DNA from 3 places in the Blautia sp. OF09-25XD genome. Region 2 is predicted to be linked to each of the others. Evidence: predicted binding sites of a transcription regulator. Region 2 holds the regulator's gene; each other region holds the start of a gene.
What was found. The regulator HrcA, encoded in region 2, represses chaperone genes, less so after heat shock. The targets are predictions, from matches to a motif close to TGTTAGCACTCNNNNNNNNNGAGTGCTAACA.
Positions count from the first base shown of each region.

Region 1: the regulator HrcA is predicted to act here: its motif matches at 1,509-1,539, upstream of htpG (molecular chaperone HtpG).
Region 3: the regulator HrcA is predicted to act here: its motif matches at 1,873-1,903, upstream of groES (co-chaperone GroES).

Region 1 covers NZ_QUMG01000017.1:42,406-45,688, forward strand. Annotated here, with positions in the region: gene htpG (molecular chaperone HtpG) at 1-1,374, opposite strand, end outside; gene DXA93_RS13295 (TetR-like C-terminal domain-containing protein) at 1,718-2,284, shown strand; gene DXA93_RS13300 (oleate hydratase) at 2,504-3,283, shown strand, end outside.
Region 2 covers NZ_QUMG01000022.1:70,788-74,070, forward strand. Annotated here, with positions in the region: gene dnaK (molecular chaperone DnaK) at 1-645, opposite strand, end outside; gene grpE (nucleotide exchange factor GrpE) at 711-1,322, opposite strand; gene hrcA (heat-inducible transcriptional repressor HrcA) at 1,372-2,430, opposite strand; gene DXA93_RS15675 (helix-turn-helix domain-containing protein) at 2,715-2,933, shown strand; gene DXA93_RS15680 (hypothetical protein) at 3,011-3,283, opposite strand, start outside.
Region 3 covers NZ_QUMG01000004.1:130,484-133,766, reverse strand. Annotated here, with positions in the region: gene topA (type I DNA topoisomerase) at 1-511, shown strand, start outside; gene codY (GTP-sensing pleiotropic transcriptional regulator CodY) at 770-1,591, shown strand; gene groES (co-chaperone GroES) at 1,941-2,225, shown strand; gene groL (chaperonin GroEL) at 2,262-3,283, shown strand, end outside.

The DNA.
Region 1 (3,283 bases), on a different contig from region 2:
GTTGATGCAGTCCTCAAGAGTCAGATATTTTCCGTCGATGTTCTTGAACAGAATATAGTCCATCATCTTCTTGGAGAATTTCTCGTCCTTGATGCATCCGTATTTGATGAATGGGTTGATATCATCCCAGTATTTCTCGTAATTCTCGCGGTCGGTTTTGCACATGCCGGAGAGCTTGTCAGCGAATTTCTTGGAGATGTACTCGGAGATCTTCTTGACAAATCCGTCGTTCTGCAGTGCGCTTCGGGATACGTTCAGCGGCAGATCCGGGCAGTCGATGACGCCTTTTAAGAGCATCAGGTATTCCGGAATGACTTCTTTGATGTTGTCGGCAATAAATACCTGGTTGTTGTACAGCTTGATGGTTCCCTCGATGGAATCGTACTCGGTGTTGATACGCGGGAAGTAGAGGATACCTTTGAGGTTGAACGGATAGTCCATGTTCAGGTGGATCCAGAACAGCGGCTCGCGGTAGTCGTTGAAGACTTTGCGGTAGAATTCTTTATAATCCTCATCGCTGCACTCGTTTGGATGTTTGGTCCACAGCGGGTGGATATCACTGATGGAAACCGGGCGTTTGTTGATTTTTACTTTCTCTTTGGCCGGGGAAACTTCAACCTGCTCTTTCGTTCCGTCTTCTTTTTCTTTCTCTTCGTATTTTGCGTCCTCGTGGATGTGCTCTACGACAACGTCGTCATCTTTTAATTCGCTTTCATCGATGGTCTCGTATTCCTGCGGCGCATTTGCTTTGGACAGGAAAATTTCAACCGGCATGAAGGAGCAGTATTTTTCCAGAACTTCGCGGACACGGTATTCGTTTGCGAATTCCAGGCAGTCCTCGTTCAGGAACAGAGTGATTTCGGTACCAACAGTTGTCTTGCTGCCCTCGGACATATCGTACTCGGTGCTTCCGTCACAGGTCCAGTGTACCGGGGTGGATCCTTCTTTATAGGAAAGAGAATCGATGTGAACTTCATCTGCTACCATGAAAGCAGAGTAGAAACCAAGACCGAAGTGGCCGATCATCTGATCTGAATTCGTTTTGTCTTTGTATTTCTCCAGGAATTCGGTAGCGCCGGAGAAGGCGATCTGGGTAATATATTCTTCGACTTCGTCTGCGGTCATACCGATACCGTTATCGATGAATTTTAAGGTTTTCTCATCCGGGTTTACAATCACCTGAATGGCTGCTTTGTAGTCATCCGGCAGAGTATATTCGCCCATGCCGTCGAGTTTTTTCAGTTTGGTGATGGCATCGCAGCCGTTGGAAACGAGCTCGCGGACGAAGATATCGTGGTCGGAGTACATCCATTTTTTGATAATCGGGAAAATATTGTCGCTGTTGATTGAAAGATTTCCATGTTTCGCACTCATGAGAAACACACTCCTTTTCTTATAAAAATATTTTGATCCAGCAAAGCGGGGATATCATGCTTTTTTAGATGTCTGCAGCTTTTTTACTGCTCTGATAGTTATAGTAATACTGGCACAGGGAAAAGTCAAGGAAAAATTAGCACTCGAGAAAAAAGAGTGCTAACAGAACAACGGAAAGTATTGAATTTACTGGTATTACGGTACTTTCTAAACTTTTTGTAAAGTCTGATCAGAAGGGCTGCGCAGTTGTTTCTGGAGAATGGATATGCTACAATGAAAAAGCATAGAAGCGTTTCGAACAGAAAGATTCCGAGGGTACATAAAAGAAAAATGGAGGAAATACATGACAAATGCGACAAAGGCGGCGCTGGAAGCGTCATTAAAAAAGCTGCTTTTGAAAAAGCCGCTGGACAAAATTACGATCAACGATCTGACGACAGACTGCGGCATCAGCCGGATGGCGTTTTATTATCATTTTAAGGATATCTACGATCTTGTCGAATGGTCGTGCCTGGAGGATGCGACGCAGGCGCTGCAGGGGAAGAAAACGTATGAGACATGGCAGGAGGGCCTGCAGCAGATTTTTGAGGCAGTGCTCGAGAATAAACCATTTATTATGAATGTCTATCACTCTGTAAGCCGGGAGCAGATCGAAACATATCTCTTTCATCTGACGCACGATCTGCTGTACGGTGTCGTGCAGGAAAAAGCAAAGGGAACCGGCATCTCTGAGGCGGATCAGAGTTTTATCGCAGATTTCTATAAGTATAGCTTTACCGGTGTCATGCTTGACTGGATCAAAGACGGAATGAAAGTGGATTACCATATGATTGCGGAAAAAATGCACCGCACGATGGAAGGAAATGTCGTCAATTCCATCCGAAATTTTGAAAAAAGAAATAAAATATAGTTACACTTTACAAAACAGGGCGGATGATAAAAATTTAATCATCCGCCCTGTTTTGTAAATGGAAAAGCGGGGAAAAATGAAGTAAGATTCAAATTGTCAACAGACAATGGCAACACAAATAGAAACTTGTAAAACAAAGAAAGCAGCATAACCTATACGAACCGGAAATTCGAAAAAACATTCCGGCAGTCGTATTTAGAAAAGAAAGGATGAACGTCTATGTCAAAAAAAGGATTAAAATTCGGAATCGCATCAGCAGCAGTCATCGGAGTTGGAGCAGCAGTGCTGCAGGCAAAAAACAAGAGTGAAGCAAAAAAAGCAGCGGAGACAACCACTGTAACATCAGAACCAAAGAATGATTACCGCAACACCGAGCGCGGAAAAGATAAGAAAAACAGCAAAGGCATTTATTACACCAACGGAAACTACGAAGCCTTCGCAAGACCGGAAAAACCGGAAGGCGTCGATGAGAAGAGCGCATACCTCGTAGGAAGCGGCCTCGCAGCCCTCGCAGCAGCGTGCTTCCTTGTAAGAGACGGCCAGATGAAAGGCGATCACATCCACATTCTGGAAGCCATGGACATCGCCGGCGGTGCCTGCGACGGTATCTACGATCCGACCCGCGGCTACATCATGAGAGGCGGCCGTGAGATGGAAAACCACTTCGAGTGCCTGTGGGATCTGTTCCACAGCATCCCGTCAATTGAGACACCTGGCGTATCCGTTCTCGACGAGTATTACTGGCTGAACAAAAAAGACCCGAACTACTCCCTGTGCCGTGCAACGAAGAACCGCGGCGAGGATGCCCATACCGACGGAAAGTTCAACCTGAGCCAGAAAGGCTGCATGGAGATCATGAAACTCTTCATGACAAGAGACGAGGATCTGTACGACAAGACGATCGAGGATGTTTTCGATGATGAAGTCTTCAATTCCACCTTCTGGCTGTACTGGAGAACGATGTTCGCATTTGAAAACTGGCATAGTGCACTGGAGATG
Region 2 (3,283 bases):
GAACTCAGCAAGGATATAATCTGTTACTTTCTGGTCGAAGTCATCGCCGCCCAGACGGTTGTTTCCTGCTGTGGAAAGAACTTCGATAACGCCGTCACCGATCTCGATGATGGAAACATCGAAAGTACCGCCGCCAAGGTCGTATACCATGATCTTCTGCTCATTTTCGTTGTCCAGTCCGTATGCCAGAGCTGCTGCGGTAGGCTCGTTGATGATACGTTTTACATCAAGACCTGCGATTTTACCGGCATCTTTGGTTGCCTGACGCTGTGCGTCATTGAAGTAAGCCGGAACTGTGATAACTGCTTCTGTTACTTTCTCACCAAGGTAGTTCTCTGCATCACCTTTCAGTTTCTGAAGAATCATAGCGGAGATCTCCTGCGGAGAGTATTTCTTTCCTTCGATGTCTACTTTATAGTCAGTACCCATCTCACGTTTGATAGAACGGATGGTTCTGTCTGCGTTTGTTACAGCCTGACGTTTTGCCGGCTCGCCGACCAGACGGTCACCTGTTTTTGTGAATGCTACGATAGATGGAGTTGTTCTTTCACCCTCTGCGTTTGCGATAACGGTTGGTTTTCCACCTTCCATAACGGCTACACAGCTGTTTGTTGTTCCTAAGTCAATACCAATAATTTTGCCCATTGTTGTTTCCTCCTCAATGAATTATGCTAAAAAATGGTTTAATTTCTATTTATTTATCTTCAAGCTTAGTTAGCCACCTTGACCATACTGTGACGGACTACGGAACCTTTGTACATGTAGCCCTTCATGAACTCTTCTACGACGATGTTCTCGCCGGCTTCCTCATCCTCCACATGCATCACTGCGTTGTGCAGATTCGGATCGAATTCCTTTCCAACGGCCTCGATCACGGTTACACCGAGTTCATCGAGTGCTGTGGTAAACTGTTTGTATACTTTATTCATGCCGTCTGCGAACGGATCTTCCTCCGGGTTTTCCACCGTTGCAAGTCCGCGCTCGAAGCTGTCAACAACCGGAAGAATCTTCTCGATGATGTCTTTTGCTCCAATGGCATACATATTTGCTTTTTCTTTTTCGGTGCGTTTGCGGAAGTTATCGAACTCTGCCATCTGACGGGTCAGGCGGTCAGTCAGCTCTTCGATTTTCTCATCTTTTTTATCTTTTTTCTTTTTGAAGAACTTTCGTTCTTTGCCATCCTCAGCAGTTTCTTCTGCAGCTTCCGCTTCTTTTGCCTCTGCTGCTTTCTTTGCTTCTTCCTGCTCCGCAGCCGGTTCGGTTTCCGGCAGATCGGTCTCTGCTCCGGTTTCTTTTTCCATCTCGCGTGTAGGTTCTTCCATGGTTTCCTCTTTCTTTCTATTTTCTTCGCTCACTGATCATTCCACCTTTCTACTCACCTGTGTCCGGCTTTTTGAAGACGGCGTCCAGTTGAACTTTTAATGTTTTCAGGTTATCTACCACATTTTCGTAATCCATCCGCTTTGGTCCCACGATACCGATTGTTCCGCGCATACCGTTTCCCATATCGTATGTGGTGGTGACCACACTGCAGTCCCGTAAGGGTTCCATCGAAGATTCATTTCCGATGTATACCTGAATACCGGTATTTTCCTCTCCGTCCTGCTCCTCGGCAGCTCCTTTGATCATATCGACCAGTTTCTGCCGTTCCTCGAATGTGGAGATCAGCTGGCTGGCTTTGCTGCTGTCGGAAAGCTCAGGGTACTTGAAAATGTTGGTTGCGCCGCTGGTGTACACCGGCACATCTTCTTCGCTGACTGCGATGGCTTCCGCTACGGTATCGACCACTTTGCTGATGATGCCGGAGTGGATGCCTGCCTGCTCTTTCATCTTCTTGATCATGCCAAGATTGATTTCTTCAATGGTCAGGCCATTGAGCTGTGTGTTCAGAAGCAGGTTCAGCTTTAATATCTGTTCATCGTTGATGGTCTCGTCGAGGTCGATCATCTGGTTTTTCACCAGGTTGCCTTCTACGACGATGACGGCCAGGAGCTGCTCTTCATTGACTTTTGAGAGCTGGATGAATTTCACTTTATTTCTGTGATATTCCGGTCCTGTAATCAACGTTGCATAGTTGGTAGATGAAGCGAGGACTTTGACAACCTGCTGCAGAACTTTTTCCATTCGGTCTGTTTTTTCAATGACCATGTTTTTGATGTCTGCAACTTCCTGTTCTTTTTCCCGCATCAGCTCATCTACATAGAGGCGGTAGCCTTTATCGGAAGGAATGCGTCCTGCGGAAGTGTGGGGCTGTAAGATGTAACCCATCTCTTCCAGATCGGACATTTCATTCCGGATTGTGGCGGAGCTTAAATTCAAATCCGTGTATTTGGAAATCGTTCTTGAGCCGACCGGCTCGCCCGTTTCCAGATACGTCTGGATGATCGCTTTTAATATTTTTCTTTTTCTTTCATCCAATTCTGTATCCACTAAGATAAGCTCCTTCCTGTTGTATAGTCCTGTTAGCACTCGTTTCAGTGGAGTGCTAACATCTATGCTCTTAAGATAGCACTCTGCCTTTTGTTTGTCAACACCTTTTCCCGGTTTTTCTATGAAGAAATTGTGAAAAAAGTATAAACCGTTTTCTTTCTGAAAAGGAATCTGACTTTTCTTTTTTATTGCATTCTACTGTTTCAAAGGCGCTATAGCCGTATGGTAGGATTCTGCCATTTCGATACGACCATTTAGTAGCATTTTCTCAGAGGTGATGAATCATGAAATATCAGAGACTGGAGGATCTGCGCACGGACCACGATCTGACGATCCGCCAGGTTGCCGACTATCTCGGCTGCAACCGCGATGTGTATACCCGATATGAAAAAGGCGTCCGGCAGCTGCCGATCTCCATTGCCATCCGTCTGGCGGAGCTGTATCAGGTCAGTCTGGATTATCTGGTCGGCATCAGCGATGAGAAGCGGCCGTATGGATCCTGACTTTCCGGTGTCTCCGCCGCAGCAAAAGCAGGAGGACAGTTTTTCTTTTCCCTGTCCTCCCTGTTTTGCTTTTTCGTTTACAGATTCTGCAGATATTCCATCATCCGCGTTTCGCTGAGTTTCCATCCGTCCGGCTCCCCGCAGAGATACAGCGTAAAATGCCCGCACGGGACTCCGTTTTCCAGGTGGATGCCGGTATACAGTTCTACAATGAGGAGTTCTTCTGCTTTTTCTTCATATATATTAGTGATCTGATAGATGCGCTCTCCCTTTTCGTCCACCGGCCATTCTTTCTTCAGCACATCCCTCAGACGGCTCTCCTGCCCCTGCGCTCCGCATTCTTCCTCCCG
Region 3 (3,283 bases), on a different contig from region 2:
CAACTTTACGGCAACGATGGAAGCTCTGCTCGACAGGGTTGGAGATGGAAGTGTTCCGTGGAAGACAGTAGTCGAGAACTTCTGGCCGGATCTCTATGAGGCGGTCACAGAGGCAGAAAAGAACCTCGAAGAAGTTAAGGTAGAGGATGAGGTGACGGATGTCATCTGCGAGAACTGCGGCCGCAACATGGTGGTCAAATACGGCCCGCACGGAAAATTCCTCGCCTGCCCGGGATTCCCGGACTGCAAGAACACGAAGCCGTATCTGGAAAAGATCGGTGTTCCGTGTCCGAAGTGCGGAAAAGAAGTGATCCTGCGCAAGACGAAAAAAGGACGGAAATATTATGGATGCGAAAACAATCCGGAATGCGATTTCATGTCCTGGCAGAAACCGTCTGCCAAGAAATGCCCGCAGTGCGGCGGCTATATGCTGGAAAAAGGCAATAAGCTGGTCTGCGCGGACGAGCAGTGCGGATATGTAGAAGCACGCGAAAAGAAAGACGAAGACTGAGAATGACAAAGCGGTCTGTACTGGTGAAAAACTGGTGCAGGCCGTTTTTTTGCTTATCGAGGCGGAAAAACAGGAAGATCCGAAAAAATTTAGCATGAATTTTTATAAAATTTATAGTTTTCTGAAAAATATATTGATTTCCGGAAAACTACATGATAGAATGAGCTTAGTTTTAAGGGTTGTCTGAAAAAGGCATCAGTGTGCATTTTTTCGGCGGATACGCAAAAAAAATGCAGAAAATAAAGAAAGGAGAAGAACATGAGCGTACAACTGCTGGATAAAACCAGAAAAATCAACAAACTGCTTCATAACAATCACTCCACGAAGGTCGTGTTCAACGATATCTGTGAAGTCCTGATGGAAACGTTAAGTTCCAATATCCTGGTGATCAGTAAAAAAGGAAAAGTGCTGGGCATCAGCCTTTGCCCGGGCGTGGAAGAAATTACGGAGCTGATCGAGGATAAGGTGGGCGGTTATGTCGATGCCGCATTAAACGAGCGTCTCCTCGGCGTACTCTCCACAAAAGAGAACGTCAATTTACAGACCCTCGGCTTTGAGCGGCCTGGTGTAGAGCGCTACACCGCAATTATCTGCCCGATCGAGATCGCCGGAGAACGCCTTGGTACCGTATTTATGTACCGCTGCACCCCGCAGTACGATATCGACGATATCATCGTCAGTGAGTACGGCACAACCGTTGTCGGACTGGAAATGATGCGTTCCGTCAACGAGGAAAATGTGGAGGAAAACCGCAAGGTTCAGGTGGTTAAATCCGCATTCAACACGTTGTCCTTCTCCGAACTGGAAGCCATCATCCATATCTTTGATGAACTGAACGGGGATGAGGGCATTCTGGTTGCAAGCAAAATTGCAGACCGCGTCGGCATCACAAGATCCGTCATTGTAAATGCCCTCCGCAAATTCGAGAGCGCAGGCGTCATCGAGTCCCGTTCCAGCGGTATGAAGGGAACGTATATCAAGGTATTAAATGATTATATCTTTGATGAACTCGACGAGATCAAAGCAAGAAAGAACCTGAAAGGAAAGGGCGATGCCCATCCGGACGAGGCGAAAAAATAAAAAAGTGGAATGTAGAAAAGAATCGGAGCCGTTTAAGAATGGCGCCGTTTCTTTTTGTGCAAAAAAGCATTCGTGGAGCGGAAAAAAATGGTATCATTCCCGTTTTTAGGAATAAACTATAATTAGATTCTAAAGAGAGTATAAAATATGAAAAAGTTGCCAAAATAAGAAAAAAACGAGAAAATAAGAGAAATTAAGAGCTATCACGAGAAAAAAAAAAGAGAATTACAAAATTCATACATTTGCGAAATGAGGTGGAAAACACTATAGTAAGAACCATCAAGTAGCACTCGAATGAACTGAGTGCTAATAAATAAAACTGAATGAAATCTTGAAGGAGGAAACATAAATGAAGTTAGTACCTTTAGGTGACAGAGTTGTATTAAAAGAGTTAAAAGCAGAGGAAACCACAAAATCCGGTATCGTACTTCCGGGACAGGCACAGGAGAAACCGCAGCAGGCTGAGGTTATCGCAGTAGGACCTGGAAAAGTAGAAGACGGCAAAGAAGTAAAAATGGAAGTTGCAGTCGGAGATCAGGTAATCTATTCCAAATATGCAGGAACCAACGTCAAACTGGAAGACGAAGAGTACATCATCGTAAAACAGGATGACATTCTGGCAGTTGTAAAATAAAGAATAATCAAGTAAAAATCAGGAGGCATGACAATCATGGCAAAAGAGATTAAATATGGAGCAGAGGCAAGAAACGCTCTTCAGAATGGTGTAAACCAGCTTGCAGATACCGTACGTGTAACCCTTGGACCGAAAGGAAGAAACGTTGTTCTGGACAAACAGTACGGCGCTCCGCTCATCACAAACGATGGTGTTACGATTGCAAAAGAGATCGAGCTGGCAGACGGCTTTGAAAACATGGGCGCACAGCTCATCAAAGAAGTTGCTGCAAAGACCAACGACGTAGCAGGTGATGGTACCACAACCGCAACCGTTCTGGCACAGGCTATGGTAAACGAAGGAATGAAAAACCTGGCAGCAGGTGCGAACCCGATCGTTCTTCGTAAGGGAATGAAGAAAGCAACCGATAAAGCTGTTCAGATCCTTGCAGAGATGAGCCAGCCGGTAGCAGGCAAAGAGCAGATTGCAAAAGTTGCAGCTGTTTCTTCCGGAAGCGAAGAAGTAGGCCAGATGGTAGCTGACGCTATGGAAAAAGTTTCCAAAGACGGCGTTATCACCATCGAGGAGTCCAAGACCATGCAGAACGAGCTGGAGCTGGTAGAAGGTATGCAGTTCGACCGTGGATATATCTCCGCTTACATGTGCACCGATATGGAGAAAATGGAAGCCGTTCTCGACAATCCATATATCCTGATTACCGATAAGAAACTGTCCAACATTCAGGAAGTTCTTCCGCTGCTGGAGCAGATCGTACAGAGCGGCGCAAGACTGCTGATCATCGCTGAGGACGTAGAGGGCGAGGCTCTCCAGACACTCGTGATCAACAAACTGCGCGGAACCTTCAACGTAGTAGCTGTCAAAGCACCGGGATACGGCGACAGAAGAAAAGCAATGCTCGAGGATATCGCAATCCTGACCGGCGGCCAGGTGATCTCCGAGGAAGTTGGTCTGGAATTAAAAGACGCTACTCTGGAAATGCTCGGACGTGCAAAATCTGTTAAAGTTCAGAAAGAGAACACCGTTATCGTTGACGGTGCCGGCGCAAAAGATGCCATCGC